Regions from separate parts of the Gordonia sp. CNJ-863 genome, predicted to be linked through region 2. Evidence: predicted binding sites of a transcription regulator. Region 2 holds the regulator's gene; the other holds the start of a gene.

Region 1 (15,539 bases), on a different contig from region 2:
GTCCACGTGAATCCGCTGTGCCAGGACTGCACGACCCCCTGACTCAGCAGCAGCGTCGCCACGATGATGCTCAGCGGCAACAGAATCCGGACCACGCCGCGCACGAGATCAACCCAGAAGTTCCCGATCTCGCCGGTGGCCCCACGGTTGACGATCCCGCGGACGAGCGCGATGGCGACGGCCATCCCGACCGCCGCGGAGACGAAGTTCTGCACCGCCAGTCCTGCCATCTGGGTCAGGTTGGTCATCACGAGCTCAGGTGAGTACGACTGCCAGTTGGTGTTGGTGACGAAGGAGATCGCGGTGTTGAACGCCGTTGCCGGCGAGACGCCGGCCTTGCCGTCGGAGAACGGGAGGATTCCCTGGAGCCTCTGGACCGCGTAGAGGACCGCGAAGCAGACCGCCGAGAACCCCAGTACGGCAAGGGCATACCCCAACCAGGACTGTTGCCTACGCGGATCGACACGGGCCAGTCGATAGAGGATGCGCTCGACGCCGAGGTCTCGTTGCCCGGTGTACACACGCGCCATGTGGTCGCCCAGCGGCACGTAGACGGCGACCAGGATCACGATGAGCGCTCCGAACTGCAGGAGGCCGGCAGCAACTGTGCCCATCGTTTCTCAGAACCTCTCCGGGAACACGAGAGCCAGGAGAAGGTACACCATCGCCGCCGCCGCGAGCACGAGGAGTACGACGTTGGTCACCCCGGCCGCGGTCACGACTTGATCCGCAGATCGAGGCCGCGAACGGCAAGTACGCACAGACCGAACCCTGCGATGGCAAGCAGCAGGAACAGCACATCCGCCACGATGACTCACTCTCTGATCGCACCGATGGCCCACCGTGCGGTGGGCACACCGAAGGATCACGCGCCCCGCGGGGCACCGGAGAGTTCTTAACGCCGTTCTTACGGGCCGCCGGCAGTTCTTGACGACCCCTTGTCACCGGTCGTACTGACCGGGGGTCCCGCTATGTCGCCGTGATCGCGATCCCGATGGTGCCGCTTTCTCCACGACGCACCTTGCTGGCGAAGATCAGTACCCGCGCGAGCAGCCCGTACTTCTCGCCGAGCTTCTTGCGAACGTGTGCGGTGCCCTCGGCGTCGAGCACAACCGCGGTGCCGGCGACCGGCTCGCCGGACAGCTTCTTGCCCCGCGCATCCGTGGCCTGGACCAGGACCTTCGGATTCCGCCTGATCCGCTTGACCTTCCATGCTTCGGTTTCGGTCCACACGAGCAATCGGGCTCCGTCGAGTACCGCCCACACCGGTGTCGCGACCGGAGTGCCGTCCTTGCGATAGGTCGTCAGGTTCACGTACTTGGCGGTACCCGCCTCGCCGAACGTCGCGGCGTCAGAGGTCATGCGGCAATGCTACGGGCGAACAGCGATTGCGCATGGGTTGTCGGCCAGCCCACCGGGGTGATCTCGCCGCCGAACACGCCGGCGTCGCACAGCGTCGCCCACGCGGTCACCTGGTTGGCGGAGAGAACCGGCTTGCCGAGCTCCGCCTCCAGGTCGGCCAGGATGTCGTAGGTCCACAGGTTGGTACAGGAGACGAAGACGGCGTCGGCATCGGGATGATTCGCGGCGCGGATGAGATCCGCGGTCACGCGGTACGGGATGGTCCAGATCTCGCGATCGCGACCGAGACCGGCCTGGGCCACGACGCTCCTGCCGGACTCCGCGAGGAAGTCGCAGAGGAGTCCGGTGAGCGCGGCTGTGTACGGCGTGGCGACGGCGAGCGTCCCCACGTTCAGCATGTCCAGCGCCCGGATCAAGGCCTCTGACGTCGTGACCGCGCGCTCCGCGCCCGCGGCGAGCATGCAGTTGGAGATCTCCACCGCGCCCGCCATCCCGTAGACGAAGCTGCCCGATGCACACGCGTAACCGAACGTTCGCGGCCCGACCGACGAGACTGCCCTGACCGCTGCCGAGATCTCCGCGTGATTGTTCAGATCGCGGCACAGTTCGACGTCGACGGGAGCATCGATGTAACCGGTCCGCGTGAAGTACAGCGAGACCGAGTCCGGCATCCAGCGCCACAACTCCCGGTCGAGAGCCATGTCGAACGGGCACACCATCCCAATGCCGATCTGGGCGTTCATGCTCCGGATGATGGCACATTGTGTGATTGTCTACAATCGCTGCCGAAGTGCCGCGGCCACCTCGTCCCGAATGACGCATTCGTAGGCGTGGTCGTTGACGATCCCGGTCGCCTGCATGAGGGCGAACATCGTGGTCGGCCCCACGAAACGCCATCCGCGCTTCTTGAGGTCTTTCGACATCGCGACCGACTCGGGTGACGTCGTCATCGAGTTCGGCACGTGATCATCGGCGGGCGCATATCCCCAGAAGTACGACTCGAGCGAGCCGAACTCGTCGATGAGCTCGACGGCCCGCTGCGCGTTGTTGACCGCCGCTTCGATCTTTCCGCGATGCCGGATGATGCCCGCGTCGTCCAGCAGGCGCGTGACGTCGGCGTCGGTGTAGCGCGCGACCTTCTCCACGTCGAAGCCGGCGAAGGCCGCGCGGAAGTTCTCCCGTTTCATCAGGATCGTGCGCCAGCTGAGGCCCGACTGGAAGCCTTCGAGGCACACCCGCTCGAACAACGACGTATCGTCGGTGGTCGGGAATCCCCATTCGGTGTCGTGATAGGCGGTTTCCGGCTCGCGGCCCGCCCAGAAGCAACGCAGCCGACCGTCTGGTCCCTCTATCGTGTCTGCGGACATACGTCTCCCTTCGTGGCGAGGAGGCTACGGCACGGCTACGACAGATGGCCGCCGTTATCGTTCCGTTACCAAAGATTGCGAAAGCATCCCGTTGTGTCTCTCGATGGTCACTTCTCGCCGCTGCCCGCATAGCGTTGGTCACATCGCACCGAGAGCACTCCGGCACCGACGCCGAATCCCGCTTCGGAAGCGAGACAACACATCTGCGCCAAGGAGTTTCGTGATGCATGAATCCGACCTGAACAACCTCCTTGCCCGCGTGGCGACCGGGGACATGGACGCTTTCGCCCAGTTCTACGACGCAACCTGTGACCGGGTGTACGGCATGACACTCCGCGTGTTGCGCGATCCCGGTTACAGCGAGGAAGCGACGCAGGAGACCTTCCTGGCCGTCTGGCGCAACGCCGAGACCTACGACCCCCGCTCCGGTTCGGCACTCTCCTGGATTCTGACCCTGGCTCACCGCCGGGCCGTCGACCGCGTTCGGTCGGAGTCCGCCGCGACCCGACGCACCGTCGCCTACGGCATCGCCGACACGAGCCGAGAGATCGACGAGGTCAGTGAGTCGGTGGAGCGACGAGAGATCGCTCGCCTGATCCACACCGGCCTCGAGAGCCTCACCCCCATCCAGCGCCAGGCCATCGAACTGGCCTACTTCCACGGACTCACCTACCGCGAGGTCGCCGAGCACCTCGGGGTCGCGCTTCCCACGGTCAAGTCACGTATTCGCGACGGTCTCATCCGGCTGCGTCAGACCGTGCCGGGCTTGGCTGCCACCGGCTAGGGTTCCGCCGCCTCGCTCGCCCCCCCTTGTAAAGCACCCCTGAGAAACGCCCCTGAAACACCCCCTCCACGGGACCGCCGGCGACACAGTGTCGTCCGCGAACCTCTGGAGGGTTGTCCTCAGGGGCGTTTCTCGTCGAGGAGCCGGTCACCGGGACCGGTCACACCTGTCCGTACGGGTGCCATCCGTTGTGGTTCCACTTCCCGCCGCGACGCTCGCGCACCTCGCGCAGACTCGTACCGACGTACCGCGCCTCCAGCTCGGCATCCGGCGAGCCGGTGTAGACCCACCGTTTCGGGTCGAGGTTGCCGTCGGCATCCCGATACGCCTCCCAGTAATCGACGCGGTGCACCGCGCGGACGATGTCGTCGGCGAACACCAGGACCGGGAGATCGGGCACCGTGCGATGTGGTCCGGCCCGCCATCCACTGCGCGCCCACTCATAGATCTGCTCGGCACCGGCGTCTGGTCGGGCGGAATCGTCGACCTTCACCAGCACGCACGGCTCGGGCAGCGGAGGTGCGAGCGGCGCCGCGTGCTGCAGCACCATCTCGTCCAGTTGGATCGCGCCGCTCGACGCACTGTTCGTCAGCGGGAGTCGTGCCAGGCCGGCGAACTCGACCGTGAACTGCTGGACATACGCCGCCAACATCTCAGCGGAATCGACGACGTCGTCGCCGTGGCGGAGAATCCAGTGCTCCACGCCGAATCCGTCGGCATCGATGTCCCGGATGCGCTCCTCGGTCGCAGTCCAGACCGCCGGCGACTCGGCGTCCCCCACCACCTCCCCGGCATCCGGCGTGACACCGGCCAGCGCCGCGCGGGCGTGCTGGTGGACCCGGTTGCCGCGACCCGCACCCACGTAGAACACGGATGCATCACGCGGATCGACCAATGCGTAGATGTAGACGCCGAGTACGGACTGGACTTCGAGGGGCACGGGGTTCGGGGCGCCCGGCGCCGCGACCCCGACCGGCCGCAGGAGATCGAGGACCGCGTCGACTACAGACGGCCGCACCCCGAGACCGCCTCCGCGCAGACCGCCGATGATCACCTCGCCGGCACGCTCACGGTCGACGAACCGTCGGCCCGCGTTGGTGTCGATCGCATTCACGACGTCGACGACCTCGGCCCTCCGCGACCGCGCATCCCGTGACGCGGAACGCTCGTCCTCGGGGTCGAGCATCTCCGCGAATGCCGCCGACTCGAGGAATTCGACGAGCGCGGTGGCCGGCAACTCGACGGCGTCCATCCTGCTCATGTCCGCGATGATGCCAGGACGCGCGGGGTTGCGAGCGGTCGACTCGCCCCCACCGACGCGTCGCCACTACCAGACCGGTCCGCGCCACCCGCCGCAGACGACGAAGGGGCCCACCCCGAAGGATGGGCCCCTGGTCGTGTCACTCGTGATCAGCCGAGAACCAGTGACTCGCCGTCTGCACTGACGTTCACCGGAACGACGTCGCCGTCTCGGATGTCGCCGGAGAGCAGCTGCTTGGCGAGCTGGTCGCCGATGGACTGCTGCACCAGGCGGCGGAGCGGACGGGCACCGTACTGCGGATCGAATCCACGTGCGCCCAGCCATTCCTTGGCCTTGGGCGAGACCTCGAGGTCGAGGCGACGCTGGGCCAGCCGCTTCTTGAGCTGTCCGAGCTGGATGTCGACGATCGACACCAGCTCTTCGGGGCTCAGGGCGTCGAAGATGACCACATCGTCGAGGCGGTTGATGAACTCGGGCTTGAACGCCGAGCGCACCGCCATCATGACCTGGTCCTTGTCGCCACCGGCGCCGAGGTTCGAGGTCAGGATCAGGATGGTGTTGCGGAAGTCCACCGTCCGTCCCTGGCCGTCGGTGAGTCGACCTTCGTCGAGCACCTGCAGCAGCACGTCGAACACGTCCGGGTGGGCCTTCTCGATCTCGTCGAACAGGACCACCGTGTACGGCCGACGCCGCACCGCTTCGGTCAGCTGGCCACCGGCCTCGTACCCGACGTAGCCGGGTGGAGCACCGACGAGCCTTGCGACGCTGTGCTTCTCGCCATACTCGCTCATGTCGATACGGACCATCGCCCGCTCGTCGTCGAACAAGAACTCGGCGAGCGCCTTGGCCAGCTCGGTCTTGCCGACGCCGGTCGGGCCGAGGAACATGAACGAACCCAGCGGCCGGTTCGGGTCGGCGACACCGGCTCGGGCACGACGCACCGCGTCGGAGACGGCCTCGACCGCAGCCTTCTGCCCGATGACGCGCCTACCCAGCTCGTCCTCCATGCGCAGCAGCTTGGCGGTCTCACCTTCGAGCATGCGTCCGGCCGGGATTCCGGTCCACGCCGACACGACCTGCGCCACGTCGTCGGGTCCGACCTCCTCCTGCAACATCACGTCCTGACCGGGATCGGTACCGGTCTTCTCCAGCGCGGCCTCGAGTTCCTTCTCGAGACCCGGGATTCGGCCGTACCGGAGCTCGGCGGCGCGTCCGAGGTCACCGTCGCGCTCGGCGCGTTCGGCTTCTCCTCGGAGACGATCCAGCTCTTCCTTGAGGTCGCGGACCGCGTCGATGGCCGTCTTCTCCGACTGCCACCGTGCGGACAGCTCGTTGAGCTTCTCCTTCTGATCGGCCAGTTCGGCGCGCAACTTCTCGAGCCGTTCCTTCGACGCCGCGTCGGTTTCCTTCTGCAGCGCAACCTCTTCGACCTCGAGCCGGCGGACGATGCGCTCGACCTCGTCGATCTCGACGGGGCGCGAGTCGATCTCCATGCGCAGCCGCGACGCCGCCTCGTCGACGAGGTCGATGGCCTTGTCGGGCAGGAAGCGCGAGGTGATGTAACGATCGGAAAGCGTTGCGGCGGCGACCAATGCGGAGTCGGTGATGCGCACACCGTGGTGCAACTCGTACCGGTCCTTGAGGCCGCGCAGGATGCCGATGGCGTCCTCGACCGACGGTTCGCCGACGTACACCTGCTGGAAGCGACGCTCGAGCGCGGCGTCCTTCTCGATGTACTTGCGGTATTCCTCGAGGGTCGTGGCACCGACCAGCCGCAGCTCACCGCGGGCGAGCATCGGCTTGATCATGTTGCCGGCATCCATCGCGGAATCGCCTGTCGCACCGGCTCCGACGATGGTGTGCAGCTCATCGATGAAGGTGATGATCTGGCCGTCGGAGTTCTTGATCTCGTCGAGCACGGCCTTCAGCCGCTCCTCGAACTCACCGCGATACTTCGCGCCGGCGACCATCGAACCCATGTCGAGCGAGATGACGGTCTTGTTCCGCAGCGATTCGGGCACGTCACCGGCGACGACACGCTGGGCGAGGCCCTCGACGATCGCGGTCTTGCCGACACCGGGCTCACCGATGAGGACCGGGTTGTTCTTGGTCCGTCGGCTCAGCACCTGCACGACGCGACGGATCTCGGTGTCACGTCCGATGACCGGGTCGAGTTTGCCCTCGCGGGCGGCTGCCGTCAGGTCGGTCGAGTACTTCTCGAGTGCCTGGTACGTCGACTCCGGGTCCTCGCTCGTGACACGCCTGCTCCCGCGGACTGCGACGAACGCATCGCGCAGGGCCTGCGGGGTTGCTCCGGCGTTGTGCAGCAACTTGGCGACATCGGAGTCACCGGTCGCCAGACCGACGACGATGTGCTCGGTCGAGACGTACTCGTCGCCGAGCTCACCGGCCAGTTGCTGAGCTGCGCTGACCGCCGCGATCGATTCGCGGGAGAGCTGGGGGGTGGCACTGGCCTGGGCCACCGTCGGCATGCGGTCGACCAGCATCTGGGCCTGCGCACGAATGTTCGACGGGTCAACGCCCACTGCCTTGAGCAGCGGCGACGCGATGCCGTCGGACTGATCGAGCAACGCCACCAGGATGTGGGCCGGTCGCACGTCGGGGTTGCCAGCACTGGCCGCCGCCTGCACAGCAGCGCTCAATGCCTGCTGTGTCTTCGTGGTGGGGGTGAAGCTGTCCACTCGCGTGCACCTTTCTCTTTAGTCCAACAGGCTCAAGTATGAGCCATACGGAGGATGCAACGCCAACAAAGTTGAGTCCATTCCGCTCATGGCTTTCTATTTTGTGATCTGCGCCACTCCTACCAGAGTCGCCGCTTCCCGCCCGAAGCGCTAGCCGGAAGTAGCGCGGGTGTCGTCGAGGTCGCGCTTTTGCGCCGCGGGGGATGTCAGGCCATCGCATTCGTGGGTCGCGCCCCGGACTGACCGCCAGAACGATCGAGTCGGATGAGCCCGGAGAACTCGCACGCGCCTCACCCGCCTTGCCGTCGTCGCCGGATGGATGAGCAGCAGTCCGTTCAACCGTCCCGGGTGACCGAAACCGCGGCGTTCCGGACCCAGCTTTCAGTGGACACACGTACACTGAAATCATGTCTGTGGATTCCGCCCCCGCCCGCGAACTGCCGGCACTGGCGGCACTGGGCCGCGACGAGCTGAACAAAGCGGTCTCGGGCATCGCGGCCGTCCACTCATCCGTCGCCGACACCGTGTTCGCCGGTCTGCGCGTGGCGTGGGGAACGAGGGTCCGTCCGGCCCAGGTGATACATGACGCGATCAGCACGTCCGTCTACTCGGCGATCACATCGACCGTCGACGTGGCCGGCGACCTCGCCGAGTCGCTGACGGTTCACAACTCCGGCGTTCCGTCCGAGACCAAGCGGGGCGCCACGGCCATCGGCATCCTCGACGGGTTGATCGGTGATCAACTGACCGCCGAGCGGTCACCGCTGGCTCCGGAGATCGCCGTCCGGGTCGACGGCGCCGTCGTTCCGATCACCCCGGGCGACCTGGCCACGGCCTTCCCCCGGGCCACCGGACACCTCACGGTGTTTCTGCACGGGCTCATGGAGACCGAGTTCGCGTGGGAGCGCGGAGGCAAGCCCACTTACGGCGCGCGCCTCGCCGATGACCTCGGCAGCACCGAGGTCATGATCCGGTACAACTCGGGACTACACATCAGTGACAACGGCCGCCGTCTCGCCCAGCTACTCGACGATCTCGTGTTGTCGTGGCCGGTACCGGTGACCGACCTGACCCTCATCGGCCACTCGATGGGCGGCCTGGTGATCCGCAGTGCGTGCCATCAGGCCGTCGACCCGTACTGGCCCAAGCTGGTTCGACAGACCGTATGCCTCGGGACGCCGCACCTCGGCGCACCGTTGGCACGAGGGGTTCACTGGGCGACTGCTGCCCTGCGCCTGCGGCCGACCAGCCGCCCGTTCGGCACTCTCCTCGGTCGTCGCAGTGCCGGCGTTCGCGATCTCTTCCACGGGGCGATCGCCGAAGATCATTGGCGCGACACCGATCCCGACGCCTTTAGGCAGCCGGCCGTCGACTATCCGCCGCTCATGCAGGGGGCGCGACACCTTTACGTGACAGCGACCGTGACCCGGCGACCCGACCACCCCTTCGGCCGCATCGTCGGCGACGGATTGGTGATGACGAACAGCGGCGGCGGTCGAGATCGGAGGCGACACCTCGGATTCGAGATCGATGATGGACTCCACGTCGGCGGCGCCCATCACTTCACCTTGCTCAACGATGACGCCGTCTACGAGTGGATGCTGCCCCTGTTGAGGCCTCGGCGTGCGCTACCGCCGGGCACCGACTGACCCGCCCCGCACGATCGCGACCTCGCCCCACTAGCGCCGGTTGCAGGTGGCGCCCCTACCCCGAAGTCGAGATTCTGCGACGGCGCGAGCCGGTCCGCACTCGCCACCACAACCCCACCCACGACACGACAACCAGTGCAGCGACCAACCCACGAACCAACCCGAGTGCCGAATCCGGGTAGATCACCCCGGTCAGGTAGTTGTCGATGAATCCTGTCGGCGGCAATCCGGCCTCCCCGGCCCGACGCCGCGCCCAGTTCTCGGCGTCGGTGAGCGGGCACTCCAGACCGACGACCACCGACGCCATCCCCCACCCGACCGCGACCAGGTGCAGCGCGATGGTGCGCGGCCACCGCCAGGCGATGAACCCGCCGAACATGACGTACAGCAGGAACATCAGATGCAGGACCGCGATGCCGTCGGCCAGGACCCGATAAGGCATATGTCCAGCGTAAATCGATCGGGTTCACCAATCTGCCGATCTGGAACCCGCCGATATCGGACACTCGAAGCGAGAAGCACCCGTTCGACGGAAGGACGCCAACGGTGAGCGCGAGCATGACCGACGAGGCCGCCAACGTATTCGCCGATCCGACGGCCTACGCCGACGAGCCGCGACTGCACGCGGCGATGACCTACCTTCGAGCGCACAACCCGGTCGCCTACGTCGACAAGGCTCCGTACCGGCCCTTCTACGCGATCACCAAGCACGCCGACATCATGGACATCGAGCGCGACAACAACCTGTGGCTAAGCGAACCGCGCCCGGTGCTGGTAACCGCCGTGGCCGATGACTTCGCCAGGTCGCAGCTCGAGTCCGGCGCCGGGTTGCGCACCCTGATCCACATGGACGACCCACACCACAAGAAGGTGCGCGCGATCGGTCAGGATTGGTTCCGGCCGAACGCGTTGCGCGAGTTGCAAGTACAGGTGGACGCACTGGCGAAGCGTTACGTCGACAAGATGGTTGAGATCGGTCCGGAGTGTGACTTCGTCGAGGACATCGCCATCCACTTCCCGCTGTACGTGATCCTGTCGTTGCTGGGACTGCCCGAAGAGGACTTCCCTCGAATGCACCAGCTCACCCAGGAGATGTTCGGCGCCGACGACAAGGAGTACCAGCGCGGCGCCACGCTCGAGGAGCGGATGGCCACCCTGCTCGACTTCTTCAACTACTTCAGCACGCTGACCGCCTCCCGACGCGCGAATCCCACCGGCGACCTGGCGTCGGCAATCGCCAACGGCCGCATCGACGGTGAGCCTCTCTCCGACGTCGACACCGCCTCCTATTACGTGATCGTCGCCAGCGCCGGCCACGACACCACCAAGGACGCGATCTCCGGAGGTCTGCGCGCACTCATCGAGAACCCCGGCGAACTCGACCGTCTCCGCCGCGAGCCCGACCTCATCGGAACCGCGGTCGAGGAGATGATCCGTTGGACCACTCCGGTCAAGGAGTTCATGCGCACCGCCGCCGCGGACACCACGGTGCGTGGCGTACCCATCAGCAAGGGCGAATCCGTCTATCTCGCTTACACTTCGGCAAACCGGGACGAAGAGATCTTCGACGACCCGTTCACCTTCGACGTCGGGCGCTTCCCGAACAGACACCTGGCCTTCGGTTACGGCGTGCATTTCTGTCTCGGCGCAGCGCTGGCCCGGATGGAGATGAGAAGCCTGTTCAGCGAACTGATCCCACGTCTGGACTCGATCGAGTTCGCCGGCGAGCCCGAGTTGGCCGCGACCGTGTTCGTCGGCGGACTCAAGCACCTGCCGATCCGCTACTCGCTGCGCTGAGCCGCACGCATCGAACCCGGCCGAACTGGGTACACGCACGTCCATGACCCACTTCGACTTCTACTTCGATCCGGTGTGTCCGTTCGCCTGGGCGGCGTCACGATGGCTCCGTGACCGCGCGGCCGCCCACGGTGCCGACGTCGACTGGCATCTCATGAGCCTCGCGATCCTCAACGAGAACGAGGAACCCGACTCCGACGAACAGCACCGCCGACTCGAGACGGCTCGCCGTCTGGGTCGCGTTATCGCAGCTGCGACCGCGAAAGCCGGCGCAGACGCGATCGACCCGCTCTACACAGCGCTCGGCAAGCGAATCCACCACGCCGGCGACGAGATGACACCCGGTGTCGTCGCCGAGGTGCTGACCGCGGCAGGACTCCCCGCCGAACTGGCCGACGCCATGGACGACGAGTCGTTCGACACCGCGGTGCGTGAATCCCACCAGCGCGGTCAGGATGCTCTCGGTGAGGACGGCGGCAGCCCGATCCTCGGCATCGACGGCACCTTCTTCTTCGGTCCCGTGCTCGCCGACCTCCCGACCGGCGACGAGGCCGAGGCGCTCTACTCCTCGCTCGTCACCCTCGCGGGGACCCCGACCTTCGCCCAGTTGAAGCGACCGGCCGGTCCGCCGACGTTCTCGTGATCAGCGGATCTCCAGGTCGACCCGCTCGTCGTAGAAGCAGATGAGGTCCCGCACGGGCTCGGCGTCGTGCAGCGGATCGGTGTAGGTCCACGCGATGTCGGGGACGATCTCGTCGCCGACGAGTGCCGACCAGTACGTCGCCTGACCTTTGTAGGCGCACACGGTGACGGTGTCGGAGCGCTGGAGAACGTCCATCCGGACATCCTGCCGCGGGATGTAATGCCGCGGCGGCAGGTGCGTCTCCAGCAGCAGCGTGGGATTCCGGCTCTCGGCCAGTACCGTGTCCCCGATCCGTACGACGACGCGTCTGCTGGTGGGCAGGCAATCGATCCGTTGGTACGGGTCATGGGCGTGCCCCATGACGGTCTGTTCCTCCTCACGCCATTCGTCGAACGCGTCCCAGTCAAGTAGCACATAGTCGGCGAGATCGGGGTCGTCGAGCCGGAAGGCGGCCCCGGCGAGCATCCGCCCGTCGGCAACGATGTCGTACGTCGCGCCCGACGCGGTGTGCAGCGCGAACGGATGCGCCGGGGTCAGGATCGGCGGGTGCTCGGCGGGCGGCATCGTCGGTCGGTGGTGTTCGAGCAGGCCCTCGATGTCGGCGGACGGTACCGCGTAGCACCCGACCACCCGGTGTGGCTCCCACACCTGGATCGGGGCGGCGGAATCGACGACCGCCTGGCCGTCGACGAATGCTCGGACCCGACGGCGCATGTCCGTCCACCGCAGCAGATCCACCTGAGACTTCGTGACTTCATCCAGTGACGTGGCCATGGACCGATGGTCCTCCGGCTCGTGTCGATTCGCCAGGGCCCGGGCGGCGACCACCGTTGACAGTTCGCTCGGCGCGCGGGTAGGCAGACGAGGTGACCACTGCGCCGAGCTTCACCGAAACCCGCTTCGACGAAGTCACGGTGCTGGCGCCGGCCGGCGGCGGAGCGTTCCCTCGCGGCAACACCGTCGTCGTGCACGGCAGCGAGGCGACGCTGGTCCTCGATCCCTCCCTCGACGTCGATCACGACCCCGTCGGCGCGGATGCGGTCATGATCAGCCACGCCCATGAGGACCACATCGCCGGACTGCGCCACTTCGACACCGCCAAGTACGCGCACCACGACGAGGTCGGCGGAGTCCGCTCACTTCAGGTCCTCCTCGACGGCTACGGACTCACGCCGGACGAACGCGCCGCGGTCGACGCCCAGATCGGGGACACCTTCGCGCTCCCGCCCGGCTTCCCGGAGGCAGAGGGTGTAGGCGACGGTCATGTCTTCGACCTCGGCGACCTCACCGCGACGGTCGTCCACCTGCCCGGCCACACGCGCGGACACTGCGGTGTACTCGTGGAACCGACGGGCTTCTTCTACATCGCCGACATCGACCTCACGTCCTTCGGACCCATGTACGGCGACGTCGGCAGCAGCGTCGACGACTACCTGGCCTCCCTCGCGCGCGTCCGCGAGGTCGACGCCCGCTGGTACGGAACCTTCCATCAGAAGGGAGTCGTGGAGGGCGCCAAGGACTTCCGGGAACGCCTGACTGCGTACGAGGGCGTCATCCACCGCCGTGAGGAACGCCTGCTGGCGTTCCTCGACCGGCCCCGGCCACTCGACGAGATCGTCGAGTACCGTCTCGTGTACCGGCCGCATGTGCAGATGCCGTTCGTCAACGCGGTCGAGCGCCGTACGGCCGGGCTCCATCTCGAGCGCCTCATCCGGCACGGACAGGTCGCGCGCAGCGACGACGGGTCATTCCACCGGAGGTGACCTGCCCGACAGATTCAGCTGCCCTTCAACATCGCGGGCCTACCGTCACTGCGTGAACACCATCAACGGATTGCCTCTCCACCCCCTGCTCGTACACATCGTCGTCGTGCTGGTGCCGCTCAGCGCGCTCATGGCGATCGCCGCGGTGTGCTGGCCCGCCGCTCGCGCCCGCCTGGGGATCCTCACTCCCCTGGTGGCTCTCGTCGCGCTGATCGCCCTTCCGCTCACCACCAGTGCCGGGGAATCACTGGAGGAGCAGGTCGGCCCCAGCGCGGCAATCGAACGCCATGCCGGATTCGGCGAGCAGGTGATCTATTGGGTGGGGCCGCTGTTCGCGCTCGCCGTCGTCTGGTGGGCGCTGCACAACGAGCGGGTGACAACCGCCGTTCACGCGAGAATCCCGGCGTCGTCCAAGCTCTCGCAGCGGGCAGTGGCAGTTGCTCTCGGGGTCGCACTGGTCGTGGTGGCGCTCGGTTCGCTGTACATCGTGTTCCGAACCGGGGAATCCGGTGCCAGGTCGGTCTGGTCCTGACACGCACGAACGTGTGAATCTCCTCGACCCCGCCGACTCCGGGCAGATACTGGAACACATGCGCGTACTGGTCGTCGAGGACGATCCGCGGGCGGCCGAGACCCTGCGTCGGACCCTGCAAGCCGAAGGCTGGGCCGTCGACACGGCCGCCGACGGAGTGGAGGGTGTCGAATCCGCCTGTGCCCGAACCTACGACGTCATCGTCAGCGACATCATGATGCCGGGGCGCAACGGCTACGAACTCGTCCGAGAGCTACGGCACCGCAGCGTGTGGACGCCGGTTCTCATGCTGACCGCCAAGGACGGCGAGTACGACGAGGCCGACGCCTTCGACCTCGGCGCCGATGACTACATGGTCAAACCGTTCTCCTTCGTCGTCCTGTCCGCGCGACTGCGTGCGCTCGCACGACGCGGCGCCCCGGAACGACCCACCGTCCTGCAGGCCGGCTCGCTCTCCCTCGACCCGGCGAGACGGGAGGTCCGACGCGGGGAGACACCGATTCGCGTGACCGCCCGCGAGTTCGCGGTCCTCGAATACCTGATGCGGCACAAGGGCGACGTGGTCAGCAAGGACGACATCCTGCAGTCCGTGTGGGACGAGCACTACCGCGGCGACGACAACATCGTGGAGGTGTACGTGGGCTATCTCCGACGGCACATCGACACGCCCTTCGGCTGCCGCTCCATCGAAACGGTACGCGGCGCCGGTTACCGACTCGCCGACAACGGCGGTGACCCGTCGACCTGATCCGCCCGGAGCGGTAGCGACACCTCGATGGAGCAACCCCCGCCGTCGGTGTCGGAGACGGTGACGGTGCCGTGATGCGCACGAACGATCTCGTCCACGATCGAGAGCCCGAGTCCGCTACCTCCGCGACGATCTCGTGAATCGTCGAGCCGGACGAAGCGGCCGAATACACGCGCACGATCGTCGGCGGGGATGCCGGGCCCGTCATCGGCGACCCTCACCGTCACCCGATCCGGCTCGACGGCCATCGTCACCGCAACCGCGGAACGGGCGTGACGAACTGCGTTGTCGCACAGATTCCGTACGACGCGACCGAGCTGATCACGATCGCCGATCGCCCGGACCGGCAGCACGGTCGCCGAGATGTCGAGATCGGTCGTGAGATCGAGACGGGTGACCTCGTCGTTGACGATGTCGTCGAGATCCACTTCGTCGAGCGACGGCCGGAGTCCGTACTCGTCGGCGCGCGCCAGCAGGAGAAGATCGTCGACGAGGTCGCGCAACCGGTGTGCCTCGGGCAGGAGAAGAGTGGACACCGTCCCGGAGTCGATCGGTTCACCTGTCCGGACGGCGAGTTCGAGCAACCCCAGAATCGTGACCAGCGGACTACGCAGCTCATGTGAGGAGTCGCCGACGAATCTGATCTGTTGTTCGCGAGCGAAGGCCAGCGCATCCAGCATCTCGTTCATCGTCACCGCCAGGGTGGCGATCTCGTCGTCGGTGTCGGCGACCGGAACGCGCCGCGCGACGCCTGATCGCGAGATCTCCGCGACCTCGGCGCGAATCGCCTCGACCGGCCGCAACGCGCGACCGACGAGCTGGTAGGTCGTCACGGCCGCCACGACGAGAATGCTCGGAAACACCACGCACAACACCCCGAAGACCGTCCACACCGTCGCGTGGAGGTGTCCTTCGCCGGCGCCGACCACGA
Region 2 (15,539 bases):
GTCGAATACCTGGCGGTGCGTGCTCGACGCGCCGAACGCGGCCTGCAGGTCGTCGGCGGACGCGGATCGGGTGCCGTCATGGTGCTCGCCGGCCCGCCCGGCGTCGGCAAGACGTCGCTCGGTGAGAGCGTCGCCCGGGCGTTGGGTCGCAAGTTCGTGCGCGTCGCCCTCGGCGGTGTGCGCGACGAGTCGGAGATCCGCGGTCACCGACGTACCTACGTCGGCGCACTGCCCGGCCGCATCGTGCGTGCCATCGGCGAGGCGGGATCGATGAATCCCGTTGTGCTGCTGGACGAGATCGACAAGGTGGGCTCGGACTACCGGGGCGACCCGGCCGCGGCGCTGCTCGAGGTCCTCGACCCCGCGCAGAACCACACCTTCCGCGACCACTATCTCGATCTCGACCTCGACCTGTCCGACGTCCTGTTCCTCGCGACCGCCAATGTCATCGAGAACATCCCGTCGGCCCTGCTCGACCGCATGGAGCTCGTCACCCTCGACGGTTACACCGAGGACGACAAGGTGGCCATCGCCCGCGACTACCTGCTGCCCAGGCAGGCCGAGCGTGCGGCACTCACCACCGACGAGGTGACCGTGACCGACGCGGCGCTCCGCGAGATCGCGGCGAACTACACCCGGGAACCCGGTGTGCGACAGTTCGAACGGTTACTCGCCAAGGCTTTGCGCAAGGCAGCCACCAACCTCGCTCAGGAGAGTGCCACGGCACCGATCACCATCGACGAGCCCGACCTGCGCGACTACCTCGGCCGGCCCCGGTTCACCCCGGAATCGGCCGAGCGGACCGCAGTGCCCGGTGTCGCAACGGGTCTCGCCGTCACGGGAATGGGTGGCGACGTCCTCTTCATCGAGGTCAACGCCACCGACGGCGAGCCCGGACTCAAGTTGACCGGCCAGCTCGGCGACGTGATGAAGGAGTCGGCGCAGATCGCGCTGTCGTACGTGCGGGCGCACGCCGAACAGCTCGGCGTCGACCCCGAGTCGCTCAACAAGACCGTCCACGTGCACGTTCCGGCCGGAGCGGTGCCCAAGGACGGTCCGAGTGCGGGCGTCACCATGGTCACCGCGCTGGTGTCGATGGCGACGGGTCGACGGGTGCGCGCCGAGGTCGGCATGACCGGAGAGGTCACGCTGAACGGTCGCGTCCTGCCGATCGGCGGGGTCAAGCAGAAATTGCTTGCCGCGCAACGCAACGGGCTGAAGACCGTCTTCATCCCGCAGCGGAACGAGCCCGACCTCGACGACGTGCCGGCCGAGGTCCTCGACGCCCTCGACGTGCGTCCGATGACCGACGTCGCCGAGATCGTCGCGCAGGCTCTGGAACCCGCAGCAGGAGAACAGGTCAACGCGGCCTGAGGCAGATACAGGAGCGGGGCATCGTTCGGAACAAGCCGGACGGTGCCTCGCTTCTCGTCATCGAAGCCCCACCGTGCGGGCGGTCCACTCCAGCACGCGATACACCACCCAGGCGAGACTCGTCACGGCAGCGGCAGGCACCAGCCATAACGCGCCGACGGCCGCGATGAGACTGGCGGCCCACTGCCGTCCCCACAGTGGCGCGGCGACGAAGATCATCAACAGCGCCACCACGAACGACCAGCCCGGCGACGACACCGGCCACGGCCGATCGAACAGAAGCGCGCCCGCAGAGCCGACGGTCGCGGCGATCCCCACCACGCTCAACAACAACCACAACACGATGCTCCAGCGACGGTAACCACCTGCAACCCAACGGGTCCGGAGTGCCACGGCCGACCACATGATCCAGCGCTTCAACCACGGGACCCCAGAGGTTCGCATCATCTCCCGGAAGAACCGGTCGGACAGGGTGTCGCTGCCGAGCGCGCCCGAATTGACGGTGTCGGTGATGAGTTCGTCGTGGATCAACGCAGCGAGGGAGTGCCTTCCGTACGAGTCCTCGAACCAGCGCATGAAACGCGGCACCGATGCCAGGTCTGTCGGATTGTCCTCGCGCGGAACGAACGTCCGGGCTTTGTCGATCGCCGCACGGGCCTCCGGTTCCTCCATGCCACCGCGAACCAGCTTGGTGAGCAGGTCGTTCTCGACGACCTCGTCCGAATATCGAAAGGTGTTGAGGACGACGAATTGTCGCTCGTTGATCTGGACGACACCGACGCTGCCTCTACCGGTCGGGTCGTCGACCTCGAATCCCGAGGCCGGTGCCACGCGCCAGGGCGCCCACCGTGTGACACTCGATGTGGTCTCACCCATCTCGACCTCCCGACATCGGAATATCCGACGGTAGCGCCGCATGAGACAGCTCTACCGGGAACCCGACGGACGGAGACCCAAGTGCAACCCGACGTTGCGGGATCCGCGACCCGGCGATCACCGTGGGGTGGGGCTCGACGTCCATTCGGCGACGGCATCGGTGTAGAACGCCATCCGTTCCCTGAGCGCGTCGGGCTCGATCCCGAACTCCTCGGGGCTGTACCGATGTCTGCCCTTCCCGTGACGCGGTTGTTCCGCGTTGTGCTCGGCGAGCATCGTCGCCACGTCTGGAGCATCGAGATCGGCTGCTGCATAAACCCGTTCGATGGTCTCTGCGGGCCGGGACACCAGGTCCTGGTAGTCGATGTCGACGACTGTCGCCGATCCGGCCGCGCGGGAGTCGCGGAACTCGAGCGCACGCCGGAACCACAACTCCGACTGCTCGATCTGGAATCGACCGACGTCATGGCCGTCGACCTCGTCGCTGTAGGTCGAGCGGTAGGTCGCGAACAGGCTCGCGCCCGACGCCACGGTCTCCACGACGTCGCGATGCAGATGGACGATGCAGACGCCGGGATATGTCTGGGCAAGGTCGACCAGCTCGGGCGTGTGGGCCGGTGCCTTCAGCAGCCAGCGTCGTCGAGAGCCGTCGTCGAGGATCTGCAGCATCGTCCGATGCGCTGCGTATTCACCGGCGAAGTCCTGGTCTGCCAGCCACCGGGAGTAGCTGTCGAGGCGCATCGTTGAGCTGAATGCCCAGTTGCGCAGGGTCGTTCCCATGCCGAGTACGCATTCCTCGGGGAGCGCCGGTCCGGAATCGTGGACCGCGGCCATCGCCGGATTCAGCAGGTGCAGCGGGTTGGGCTCGGCGGCCTGGGTCTCGATCAACCGTTCGCGTTCTTCCGGGGACAGCTTCGCGACCCGCCACGGGGCGTACAACTCCACGGGCCGCGGTGCGCGGAGCCGGGGGTCGCGGGCCATCAGCCGGTACAGGAACGTCGTCCCGGTGCGCCACCCGCCGATGATCACGATCGGCGGGAGCACCGCACGCTCGGCCACCTCCGGGTTCTCCACCAGGGTCTTGTCGAAGATGGAGCGCGCCCGTAGCTTCCCGATCACCGCGTCCTGCGCATTGCGGACGCCGACTGCGTTCAGACGCCCGTCCTCGGCTGCCGAAGCCAGGTACCGCTCCAAGCCAGGCCGCCACAGCGCCGGGTCGCCCAACCCCTCGACACCGTGCTCGGCAGTGGCCCGTTCGACGATCGCGTCGGTTGCCTCGACCCCCAGCCGGTACCGCTCGGGGCGGGCAAGCCGATCGGCTTCCGCGGCCGCGTAGATGTCCTCGGCGACCTCACTCCGCTGCGGCGGCGTCCACTTCACCATCACTCACCTCGCAGTTCGACGAGCGGGACAACCCGAGCGGACGGCAGGGGAGGGGGCGCGGCCGGCTGCAGGAAACGCATCACGATGATCCCGAAGTCGCGCCCCTCGGAATCGATCCAGTCGCCGACCTCGGGGCTCTCGGCGGCAATCACGAACCGATACCGGCCGTCGACGACGGTGGCGGTGGCACCCGTATACGACACCGGCCGGTACCGGAAGTCGAGGGAGTTCAGAAAACGACTGTAAGCCAGGATGTTCCAGTACCTGCACTCGACGACGTCGCCCTCGATCACCAGCGCCTGGCCCGGTTCGAGTTGCCAGCCGCCGCGAACGTAATGGATGCCGGGTTCGGTGAACACCGCGCCGCCGGCCATCTCCGACCAGTGCCGCAGGACGTTTGGCGGATCGAGATCGTCCTTGGTCGACATCTCGAAGATCGTCGGCAGCATCGAGGTCGTGGCCGCCAGTGTGCCCAGCGACGACACGAACCTCCCCGGGTCGATCGCCGGTGGCACCGGCGGTTCGACGATCGGTTCGATACCGCACCACCCCATTTCGTCCCGATGCACGTCGTCGTGGAAGACCCGGACCCAGATGACGCCGGACTTCTCCGGCAACTCCAGCCAGTCGCCGGCCCCCGGTGCGGTACCACCGAGGACGATCTCGAAGCCGCCGTCGTCGTCGAATCCGATGGCGTCGTTGTCGATGCGGGCGGTTGCCTCGGCGCCGAGGCCGCCCGTCCGCTGGTAGACGGTCACCGAGACGTACGACGCATCGCCGCGGTTGCCGCGGATGCGGTAGGCGCGGTCACCACGAACCTCGCCGACCCAGTAGCGGAAATCGGGGTTGTCCATCAGGAACTTGTGTCGCCACCCGTTGAACGGCACGAGCTCCGGGCGTTCTCGATCGACCTCGAAGCGCGACAACTGATTCGACAACCCGCGCACCAGGCGCGGAATCCGTCGGCCTGCTCGGCCGGGTCCAGGTCCGCGGTGTCGGCGGCGACCTTGTCGCCCGCGGAACGGAGTGCGTCGACCAGACCGTTCCACGCGGCGACCTCCGGCCGAGCGTCGTCGGTCACGAGCGCCGGACCCGGGCGTCTCGCCGGGCGCACACCACCCCGAAGGTGGGGTCGCCCACCTCTCCGGGAACCCAAACAGCGACGCGATGCGGACGCCGGTGTGGGGAGTGCGTGGTGCCCTTCGTCCGGGTGGGGCTGGTCTGCGGCATGGGCAGTCCTCGGGAACGGTGGAAGAGGAATCGCTTGTTTCCTGTTGGAGGAAATCTGCCCGGTGCGTACAGGTGTGTCAAGAGTTACGCCGGCTGGGGCCTCTTGAGTGAAATTCGCTCAACTTTTTCCCGCGATCCGGGAACAAAGGCCACCGGGGCCCCGTTACACACTTCGAGAAACCTGAGCGATCCAGACTCAAGTAGGTTTGACTCATCGCCCTGAATTCAGTAGGACATGAGTCGGACGCACTGAAGTTCGGTCCCGCTGGGTTTCGGACATCATCCCCGCGTCATCGAACCGCGGGGCCAAAGGACTTGGGTGCACACCCACAAACTAGGAGGAAGCCAAACATGTCTCGTGCTGTTGGAATCGACCTCGGCACCACCAACTCCGTGGTTTCGGTGCTCGAGGGTGGCGAAGCATCGGTCATCGCCAATGCCGAAGGGTCGCGGACCACGCCGTCCGTCGTCGCCTTCGCGCGTAACGGAGAGGTGCTCGTCGGTCAGCCGGCCAAGAACCAGGCGGTCACCAACGTCGACCGCACCATCCGCTCGGTCAAGCGCCACATGGGTGAAGGCAACTGGACGATCGAGATCGACGACAAGAAGTACACCCCGCAGGAGATCAGCGCGCGCACGCTCATGAAGCTCAAGCGCGACGCCGAGGCCTACCTCGGTGAAGACGTCACCGACGCCGTGATCACCGTCCCCGCGTACTTCAACGACGCCCAGCGTCAGGCCACCAAGGAAGCCGGCCAGATCGCCGGCCTCAACGTTCTGCGCATCGTCAACGAGCCCACCGCGGCCGCCCTGGCCTACGGACTCGACAAGGGCGAGAAGGAACAGACCATCCTGGTCTTCGACCTCGGTGGCGGCACCTTCGACGTCTCGCTGCTCGAGATCGGCGACGGTGTGGTCGAGGTCCGCGCGACCTCTGGTGACAACCACCTCGGTGGTGACGACTGGGATCAGCGCGTCGTCGACTGGCTCGTCGAGAAGTTCAAGAGCCAGCATGGCGTCGATCTGACCAAGGACAAGATGGCCCTGCAGCGTCTGCGTGAGGCTGCCGAGAAGGCCAAGATCGAGCTGTCCAGCTCGCAGAGCACCTCGATCAACCTGCCCTACATCACCGTCGACGCCGACAAGAACCCGCTGTTCCTCGACGAGCAGCTGTCGCGCAGCGAGTTCCAGAAGATCACCTCTGATCTGCTCGAGCGCACCCGCGCGCCGTTCCAGGCCGTCATCAAGGATGCGGGCATCTCCGTCGGCGACATCGACCACGTCGTGCTCGTCGGTGGTTCGACCCGTATGCCAGCCGTCACCGACCTGGTGAAGGAACTAACCGGTGGCCGCGAGCCCAACAAGGGCGTCAACCCGGACGAGGTCGTCGCCGTCGGCGCCGCCCTGCAGGCCGGCGTTCTCCGCGGCGAGGTCAAGGACGTGCTGCTGCTCGACGTCACCCCGCTGTCCCTCGGTATCGAGACCAAGGGCGGCGTGATGCACAAGCTGATCGAGCGCAACACCACCATCCCGACCAAGCGCTCGGAGACCTACACCACGGCCGAGGACAACCAGCCGTCGGTGCAGATCCAGGTGTACCAGGGTGAGCGTGAGATCGCCTCGCACAACAAGTTGCTCGGCAGCTTCGAGCTGGGCGGCATCGCGCCTGCGCCGCAGGGTGTCCCGCAGATCGAGGTGACCTTCGACATCGACGCCAACGGCATCGTGCACGTCACCGCGAAGGACAAGGGCACCGGCAAGGAGAACTCGATCCGCATCCAGGACGGTTCCGGCCTGAGCAAGGACGAGATCGACCGCATGATCAAGGACGCCGAGGCGCACGCCGACGAGGACCGCAAGCGTCGCGAGGAGGCCGAGACCCGCAACCAGGCGGAGTCGCTGGTCCACCAGACCGAGAAGTTCCTCAAGGACAACGAGGACAAGGTCCCGGCCGATGTGAAGGACAAGGTCGAGGCCGCGGTCAACGACGCGAAGGAAGCGCTGAAGGGCACCGACTCGGCCGCGATCAAGACCGCGATCGAGAAGCTGTCGGAGGAGTCGCAGGCTCTCGGCCAGGCGATCTACGCCAGCGCCGCTGCGGAGTCCGCCGACGGTGAGGCCGGTGCTGCCGCCGACAACGATTCCGATGTCGTCGACGCCGAGGTCGTGGACGACGCCGACACCAAGGAGAACAAGTGACCGCAGGATCCCATTCGTCGAATGGGTCCGGCGAGGAGCCGGTGACGGTGACCGACCGTCGTCGCATCGACCCGGAAACGGGTGAGGTGCGCGACGAGCCGGCCGCCGGCCCCGGCCCGGCCGACGCCGAACCCGTCGTGGACGAGTCCGACACCGAGCAGCCTGCCGACGGGGCGTCCCCGGACGCCCGGCTCGTCGAGCTGACGGCCGACCTGCAGCGGGAACGCGCCCAGTTCGCCAACTTCCGGCGACGAGCTGCCGAGGAGAAGCAGGGATCGGTTGCCTACGGCAAGCAGATCCTGATCGACAAGCTCCTCCCGGTTCTCGACGACCTCGACCGTGCCCGCGAGCACGGCGATCTCGAGACCGGCCCGCTTCGGGCCGTCGCCGACAAGCTGGCCGCAGTGCTGAACGCCGAAGGTCTCAAGTCCTTCGGTGCCGCGGGTGACGAGTTCAACCCCGAACTCCACGAAGCGGTCCAGCACGACGGCACCGGTGACCACCCGGTCATCGGCGCGGTGTACCGCTGCGGTTACCGCCTGGGCGAGAAGGTGATCCGCACCGCCATGGTGACGGTCACCGATCCCGAACCCGCCGGCGACCAGACCGGTGCACAATAAGGCAACAGTCGCCCGTGCATGAGGGGCGATCCGACCACCGATCCCTGAGGTGCGAGGAGCGCAAGCGACGAGCCACGAAGGGCGACGAACCCTTCGTGGCTCGCTCCGCTCGCACCTCAGGGAGCGGGTGGGCTCGCTCCGCTCGCACCTCAGGGAGCGGGTGGGCTCGCTCCGCTCGCACCTCAGGGAGCGGGGAACAACTGAAACACCAATCCAGACAACAGAAGACCTGAAGGAGGTGACGTCTGGTGGCTCCACAACGTGAGTGGTTGGAACATGACTTCTACAAGGACCTGGGCGTTGCTTCTGACGCTTCGGCTGAAGAGATTCAGAAGGCCTATCGCAAGCTCGCCGCTGAGCTCCACCCCGACCGCAATCCGGGTGACGCGGAAGCCGAAGAACGATTCAAGCGAGTGTCCGAAGCAAAAAGCGTGCTGACGGACCCGCAGAAGCGCAAAGAGTACGACGAAACCCGTGCCATGTTCGCCGGCGGACGATTCCGCGGCGGCGGCAACGGCTTCCCGGGTGGATTCCCGGGCGGCGGCACGACGTACACGACCGGCGGCAACGACTTCGACCTCGGCGACCTGTTCGGCGGCGGTCAGGCCGGCGGCGGTGGCGGATTCGGCGACATCTTCGACGGACTCTTCAACCGTGGCGGCGGATCCCAGCGCACGTCGACGGCCAGCCGTCCCCGTCGCGGCAAGGACCTCGAGACCGAGACGACGCTGTCCTTCAAGGACGCAGCGCTCGGCACGACGGTCCCGCTGCGGGTGACCAGCCCGTCCCCGTGCACCACCTGTCACGGCTCGGGTGCCAAGCCGGGCACCAGCCCGCGAGTGTGCCCCAACTGCAACGGCTCCGGTTTCGTCAGCCGCAACCAGGGCGCCTTCGGGTTCAGCGAACCCTGCCAGGACTGCCAGGGCACCGGCTCGCGGATCGACGACCCGTGCACCGACTGCTCCGGCAGCGGCGTGAAGAACCGGACGCGCACCATCAACGTGCGCATCCCCGCCGGAGTCGAAGACGGACAACGGATCAGGCTCGCCGGACAGGGCGAGGCCGGACGCCGCGGAGCGCCGTCGGGCGACCTCTACGTCGTCGTCCACGTCACCCCGCACAAGCAGTTCACGCGCAGTGGCAACGACCTTCGGGTGCAGCTCCCGGTGCGGATCTCCGAACTCGTTCTCGGCGCGACGGTCTCGGTACCGACGCTCGAGGGCTCGGTCGGTGTCAAGATCCCGCCGAACACCACCGACGGCCGGACGCTTCGCGTGCGCGGCCGCGGCGTCCCCAAGCGATCGGGTGGCGCAGGCGACCTGCTCGTGACGGTCAAGGTCGCGGTGCCGGACAAGCTCGACGACGCCGCGATCGAGGCGATGCGCGCCTACGATCAGGCCGAGCGGGCAAGCGGGTTCGATCCACGGGCGAACTGGGGGAGATGAGTCATGGCCGGCCAGAAGAACTTCGACGCCGACGGCGCGACCTTCATGATCTCGGTGGCCGCCGAGCTCGCCGGCATGCACGCCCAGACCCTGCGGACCTATGACCGCCTCGGTCTGGTCACCCCGCAGCGGACGAGTGGCGGCGGTCGTCGCTACTCGTCACGCGACGTCGACCTCCTGCGTGAGATCCAGCGTCTCTCGCAGGAGGAGGGTGTGAACCTCGCCGGGATCAAACGGATCATCGATCTGAGTAATCAGGTCGAGGCGCTGCAACAGCGGGTCCGTGAGCTCACCGACGAGGTCGCCGCGTCGCGGAACCGCCGCGGAGGCGAGCTCGTCCCGGTGCCCCGGACCAATGCCCTCGTCGTGTGGCAGCCGCGGCGCAGACGATCCGGCGACTGAACGGTCTGACTCGTTCCACGAGGGTGATCGGCAGGGCCCGCGTACGTTGGATGTATGGCTTCCGACACCGTCATCACCGTTGACACGGGCCCGCACCGCGTTTCACGGCGCATCGTCGTTGACGCGCCGGCCGCCGAGGTCTTCGCCCTCATCGCCAACCCGCATCGGCATCCCGAACTCGACGGTTCGGGGACGGTGCGCGACACACCCGTCAAGGGCCCGGAAAGACTCACCCCCGGTGCGCGATTCAGCGTCGGGATGAAGCAGTTCGGCGTCCCGTACACGATCACCTCCACCGCGACCGACGTCGACCCCGACCGGGTCGTCGAGTGGAAGCACCCCATGGGTCATCGCTGGCGCTGGGACCTCGTCGCCACGTCGCCGACGACCACGCAGGTCACCGAGACCTTCGACTACTCCACGCTCAAGGTCCCGAAGATCATGGAACTGATCGGCTACGACAGGAAGAACGGTCAGGGCATCGAGGGCACACTCCGGGCTCTCGCGAACCGCTTCGGCTGATACCACCGCCATCTTGCCGACATCGTGTCGGTAAGATGGCGGAGACCTATCGGACCCGAACCAGGAGTCGACGAGATGTTCGTGATCACCAACCGCATCGATGTCACCGAGAACGCCGAGGCCTTCGAGAAGGCATTCTCGGACTCGATGCGCACCACGCTGAAGGGTGTCCCCGGCCTGCACCGCGCGACCCTGATGCGTCCGGAGGCCGAGGGCCTGCCCTACGTCTCCACCATGGAGTTCGACGCCAAGGACGACTTCCTGGCGTGGCTGAAGTCGGATTCGTTCCGCGCCTCGCACTCCGATGACCAGGCCCCGGGCATGCAGGCTCCGTCGGCCGTCGAGCAGCACACCCTGATCGAGACCTTCACCGCCTGACCAGGCCGTCCCAGGGCGGCCGCGAAAGGAAGCCCTCTCCATGGAGTTCGAGGACGATACGCCGACATCAGACGACGAAGCGGTGGTCGTCCTCGGAGTCGTGGCCGCCCCCGGGCAACCGATCGGGTTGGCGCGTAAGCTCGTCGACGCGAACCTGATCGAGCACGTCCAGACCAGCTTCCCCGGAGCCCGATGGCAGATCGAGATCGTCGAGGCATCCGTGGTGCAGCCGCCCGCGACCGATGCCCAGATCGTCGACGCCGCGAGAGACGTTCTCCTCGAACGTGAATGGGACCTGGTGGTCTGTCTGACGGATCTGCCCCTGCACGTGGGCCGGCGCCCTGTCGTCGCGCATGCGAACGCGGTGCACGGCGTCGCGGTCCTGTCGGTCCCCGCCCTCGGCCCGACCGGCCTACGTCAGCGGGCGCGGACCACGGTCACCGGTCTCGTCGGACAACTCCTCGGTGCCGACGCCGACGACCTCCGCGACCACGAGAAGTCCCCGTCGAAGTCGCCGCTGCGGCATCGTGTCCGCCAGCTCGGCACCGACACCGACGAGGCGGGCACCGCCTTCACCGCCCGGGTGCTGACCGGCAATCTCCGGCTCCTTTCGGGGATGGTGCGCGCCAACCGACCGTGGCGCCTCGCGCTCGGACTGACCCGGGCACTGACCGGCGCCATCGCCGCCGGTGTCTTCGCACTGGTCACCGCCGACATCTGGCTACTGGCCGACACCTTCGGCTGGGTCCGCCTCACCGGCGTCGCCGTCGGTTCGATCGTCGCCATCACCGCCACCCTGATCGTCGGCGCCAACCTGTGGGAACGGGGGTCGTCGCGGCAGTCGCGCGAACAGATCGTCCTGTTCAACACCGTCACCGTCATCACCGTCGTGCTGGGAGTCGCGGCGTTCTATGCCGCTCTCTTCGTCCTCGCGACCCTCGGGGCCCTGTGCCTCGTGGTCCCACAGGTCTTCGGCGACGCCCTCGGTCACGACCCCGGGATCACCGACTACTTGGAGGTCGCGTGGCTGACGTGTTCGCTCGCCACCGTCGGCGGTGCGCTCGGTGCCGGGCTCGAGACCGACGAGGCGGTGCGCGACGCCGCGTACACCCAACATCCCGCCGAGTCGGTTTGACGGGGTACCACCGACGGTCCGGCTGCCACGAATTCGGTCCAAGCCGTTAGGCTGCATGGGCAAACGTCGATGTGGAGGTGACGATGACCCAAGATCCGGCGAGTGGGGGACTGCCCGGATCCGTGGTTCTCGGGATATCCGTCGTGGACGATCAGATCGCGTCCGTGGTGCGCGACGCCGATGGCCACATCCTGGCCAGCAACCTCGTCGACCTGCCTGATCCGTCGGCACCCGCGGTCGAGGCCGCGATCATCGAGCTGGTCGATTCGGTGCCGGTCGTCGTCGATCAGATCGGCGTCTCGGTGTCACGCGAGGACGTCCGCAAGCACCTGGCGCAGGCCTTCGGGTCGAGCGGCGCCGGGGAGTCCTGGCACGACCGCGTCGTCGTCACCGGTTACGCCTCGGCACTCGCCGAGATCGCGTGCACCCATGCCACCCGGGGCGGCGTCGTCGCCGTCGTGGACCTCGACCGGGATGCCGCTCCGGCATCCGGTACGTCGGTGGCCACCGTCGACACGACCTCGGGTGCGGTCCTCGGGACCGCCGACTTCACCACCAACCGGCTCGCCCCCGTCACCGATCCGGACGGGGCGTCCGAGCTGGCGACGGCGGTGTCCAAGCTGCCGCGCGGCCGCGACATCACCTCGATCATCGTGGTGGGACCCGGCGCGGAGATGCCCGGTATCGCGCCCGCGTTCGAATACGCCGCACAGCGGCCCGTCACGGTCGCTGGCAACCCGCCACTGGCCTCGGCCATCGGCGCGGCCGACGCCGCCCTGGTGGCGTTGTCGACGCCGGCGGCGGCCCCGCGGGTGTCGACCGGGCGACGCTGGTGGTTCGTCGGCGCCGCGATCGGTGCGGCGATGTTCCTGGGCGCGGTCGGTCTGACCCTGCTGCTGTCCGCGGAGCGCAACACCACCGAACCCGCCCCCGTGACGGTCACCGAGACGCCCGCTGCCGTGACCGTCAGCGCGGACGCGAAGACGGTCACCGAGACCGAAACCCAGACGCAGCAGGCGCGCACGACGACGATCACCAGCACCCCGCGTCCGGTCACGAGGACGACCACGGTGACCGAGGAGATTCCGGGACCGTTCACGATCACCGAGACCGAGACGACCACGGTCGAGGTGCCGGCTCCGGGAGAGCCGGCTCCCTGACGCGGTGACCCGCGGGTCAGTACACCGGGTCGTGCTGGATACGGCTGGCGCGGACCCCGGCGATGATCAGTTTGCGTCGGGTCGCCTCGATCATCTGCGCCGACCCGGCGATGAGCACCTGGTGGTCCTCCCAGTTCCCGGCGCCGACGACCACGTCGGCGAGGGTGCCGATCTCGTGGTCGATCCCGAGTTCGGCCGGCGTCGCCACGGCGGTGATCCACCACGGGTCGCGCTCCTCCTCCGACACCGCGGTGACCTGCAACCACGGGTTGGTGGCGGCGATCCGCCGAAGGACACTCAGGTCGTAGAGCTCGCCGGGGTAGCGCATCCCGTAGAAGATGTGGGTCGGGGGCGAGTCCGCGCGTTTGGACATCTCGATGAGCAGGGCACGCAGTGGGGCGAGCCCGGTGCCGCCGGCGACCATCAGGACGGGCCGGTCCCGGTCGACGTGCAGGGTCCCGTGACTCTGCGACAGGGTCCAGACGTCTCCGACGCTGGTCTCGCTGACGATGGCCGAGCTGACCGTCCCACCCTGGATCGCCCGGACATGGAACTCCAGCTCACCGGCCGGGTTCGGCGGGATCGACGGCGAGAAATTGCGCCACTGCTTGGGCCACTGCGGGATGTGGACCTCGAGGTACTGGCCGACGTTGAACGTCAGCGGCGCATGTGCGATGAGTCGTACCACGGCGAGGTCGCGGCTGATTCGGTACTTCTCCACGACCTCTGCCGTCCACCGGGCCGGGTGGGTGGCGGTCTCGGCAGCCCCGCGCATCACACCGGTGACGAGCATCATCGCCTGCGAGACGGTCTGCTGCGCCTCTTCGTCCCAGTACCCCTCCATCAGACTGGCGAACTCGCCCATGAGCGCGGTGTACATCACGTGGTAGTGCTCGGGTTCGACCCCGAACTTGCGATGGTCGCGGCCGAGCTGGGCGAGGAACTCGACGAGGTCGGCGTGGCCGGACTCCGCAGGGATGGCTTCGAGGACGTGGTCGATCACGCGATGGAAGGCGATCTGCTGTGCGGCCATCGAGACGCCGAACAGATCCCGGAGGTCGGGATCGATCGCGAACATCCGGGTGTAGACGTTGGTCACGAACCGGTCGGGCTGCCGGTTCACCGCTGTTCGCAGGTGATGCAACGTGTGGCGTGAGTGGCTCGCCATTCTCTTAGGACAACCTCCGTCGGCGTTCGTCCCCCGCCTGTTCCGAGAGCTCAACACTAGCGGTCGACGGTACAGAATTCAGGATCCGTCATCGTATGTCGGACTGTGATCCGGTGTGGCAAGGTACCAACATGACGTCCCTCGACGGTGTCCTCCCGGCCATCGTCGACGCGCATGTGCAGCACTGGAATCCGCGGCGCACCCCATGGGCGGCAACCCGCTCGTCGCGGCTGTACGGGTTCGTCCCCCGATTGGGGGACCGAGCCTTCCCGCTCATCGCCTCGCGCGCCGACCGGGAGTTCGTGCTGACACCGCGAACCGTCGCGCGCCCGTACGAGCCGCGGCAGTACGCCACCGATGCCGCTCTCGTCTCGACGGTCGTCGGGGTGCCCATCGACACCGTGGTGCACGTCGAGTCGCATTGGCGCAAGGCACTACCCGCGGGAGAGCAGGCGGCGGCACACAGCACCGCCGTGGAGGAGACGCGCTATCTGGAGCACCTGCCGTTTGGCCACTCCGGCGCTCCGCGTCTGGGGGCGATCGTCGCCCACGGCGACCCGCGCGACCATGACTTCGCCGAGACGCTCGATCAGCAGTTCACGGTCTCGTCCCGTGTCCGGGGCATCCGGCTGGTGGCGACGCGCCATCCCGACCCGCGTGTCCGCGACGGCGGCGACTCCGACAACATCCTGGCGTCGGCCTCCTTTCTCGACGGTTTCGCCGAACTTGCCGCGCGCAAACTCGTGTTCGAGGCGGCGGTCTACTCCCACCAGCTCTACGACGTCATCGTGCTGGCGCGCGAGTATCCCGACACGGCGATCGTCCTCGACCACTTCGGGATACCCGCCGGGGTGTTCGGGCCGATCGGGACACGTACCGGCGCGACGGCCGCGGCGCGCGCCGACATCTGGCGGCTGTGGCGGGAACGGATGACCACCCTGGCGTCGTATCGCAATGTGGTGGTGAAGCTTTCCGGGCTGGCCATGCCGGTTCTCGGTTACGGCCACGAACGGTGGGGCAACATCGGGGGACAGGCGACGCTGGGCGAGATGATCGGTCCGTTCGTCGAACACGTCGTCACCCACTTCGGTTCGGACCGCATCATGTTCGGCTCCAACTATCCGATCGACCGCCCCAATGCGGCGATCGACGTCCTCGTCGGCGCGCTGGTCGACTGTGCGTCCCAGTGGGGAGACGAGGCGTTGCGACGCATCTTCCGCGACACCGCGGTCCGCGTGTACGGACTCGACGAGGGCTGATCCGCGACCGGTCGGTCACGGATGACGCGGACGTCCCCACCATCGTGAGCGGGTCGGCTCGGGGACGGGCACGTCACGCATGAGACGGACCAGGATGTCGACGAGAGCCGTACACGTCGGATAGCGGTTCTGCGGTGACTTGGCGAGCGCCTTGGCGAAGATCGAATCCATCGCCGACGGGAGCCACGGACGGCGCCGGGTGAGGCGCGGCGGTTCGTCGTTGATGTGTGCGTAGGTGATCGCGAAGGACGTGCGCCGCGGATACGGCGGTGTGCCGGTGAACAACTCGACGAGACTGCACGCGAAGGAGTAGTTGTCGCTGGCCGGCGAAAGGTGATGTGCCTGAAGCAGTTCGGGCGAGGCATACCCGATGGAGCCCTGGACCCGG

Evidence for each region. The regulator HspR, encoded in region 2, represses chaperone genes until heat shock. The targets are predictions, from matches to a motif close to ANNTGAGTNNNNNNNACTCANNT.
Region 1: clpB (ATP-dependent chaperone ClpB) is a predicted target of HspR. The motif match lies at 7,546-7,568, and genes of this name have one in related genera.

What each region holds. Positions count from the first base shown of each region.
Region 1 is NZ_MKKG01000003.1:22,289-37,827, reverse strand. Features, by position in the region: gene kdpA (potassium-transporting ATPase subunit KdpA) at 1-614, opposite strand, end outside; gene BJF87_RS01580 (potassium-transporting ATPase subunit F) at 621-719, opposite strand; gene BJF87_RS01575 (PPOX class F420-dependent oxidoreductase) at 970-1,362, opposite strand; gene BJF87_RS01570 (hypothetical protein) at 1,359-2,105, opposite strand; gene BJF87_RS01565 (DNA-3-methyladenine glycosylase I) at 2,136-2,729, opposite strand; gene sigK (ECF RNA polymerase sigma factor SigK) at 2,953-3,513, shown strand; gene BJF87_RS01555 (GIY-YIG nuclease family protein) at 3,674-4,765, opposite strand; gene clpB (ATP-dependent chaperone ClpB) at 4,924-7,476, opposite strand; gene BJF87_RS01545 (triacylglycerol lipase) at 7,884-9,125, shown strand; gene BJF87_RS01540 (DUF2784 domain-containing protein) at 9,181-9,567, opposite strand; gene BJF87_RS01535 (cytochrome P450) at 9,684-10,922, shown strand; gene BJF87_RS01530 (DsbA family protein) at 10,966-11,565, shown strand; gene BJF87_RS01525 (DUF427 domain-containing protein) at 11,566-12,339, opposite strand; gene BJF87_RS01520 (MBL fold metallo-hydrolase) at 12,432-13,328, shown strand; gene BJF87_RS01515 (DUF2231 domain-containing protein) at 13,381-13,860, shown strand; gene BJF87_RS01510 (response regulator transcription factor) at 13,919-14,608, shown strand; gene BJF87_RS01505 (HAMP domain-containing sensor histidine kinase) at 14,569-15,539, opposite strand, start outside.
Region 2 is NZ_MKKG01000007.1:47,013-62,551, forward strand. Features, by position in the region: gene lon (endopeptidase La) at 1-1,374, shown strand, start outside; gene BJF87_RS03970 (DUF1353 domain-containing protein) at 1,432-2,250, opposite strand; gene BJF87_RS03975 (sulfotransferase) at 2,368-3,633, opposite strand; partial or broken gene BJF87_RS03980 (DUF1214 domain-containing protein) at 3,633-4,714, opposite strand; gene dnaK (molecular chaperone DnaK) at 5,215-7,062, shown strand; gene grpE (nucleotide exchange factor GrpE) at 7,059-7,682, shown strand; gene dnaJ (molecular chaperone DnaJ) at 7,931-9,127, shown strand; gene BJF87_RS04000 (heat shock protein transcriptional repressor HspR) at 9,131-9,529, shown strand; gene BJF87_RS04005 (SRPBCC family protein) at 9,584-10,051, shown strand; gene BJF87_RS04010 (antibiotic biosynthesis monooxygenase) at 10,127-10,429, shown strand; gene BJF87_RS04015 (hypothetical protein) at 10,470-11,564, shown strand; gene BJF87_RS04020 (hypothetical protein) at 11,648-12,724, shown strand; gene BJF87_RS04025 (FAD-binding oxidoreductase) at 12,741-13,892, opposite strand; gene BJF87_RS04030 (amidohydrolase) at 14,024-15,151, shown strand; gene BJF87_RS04035 (serine/threonine-protein kinase) at 15,167-15,539, opposite strand, start outside.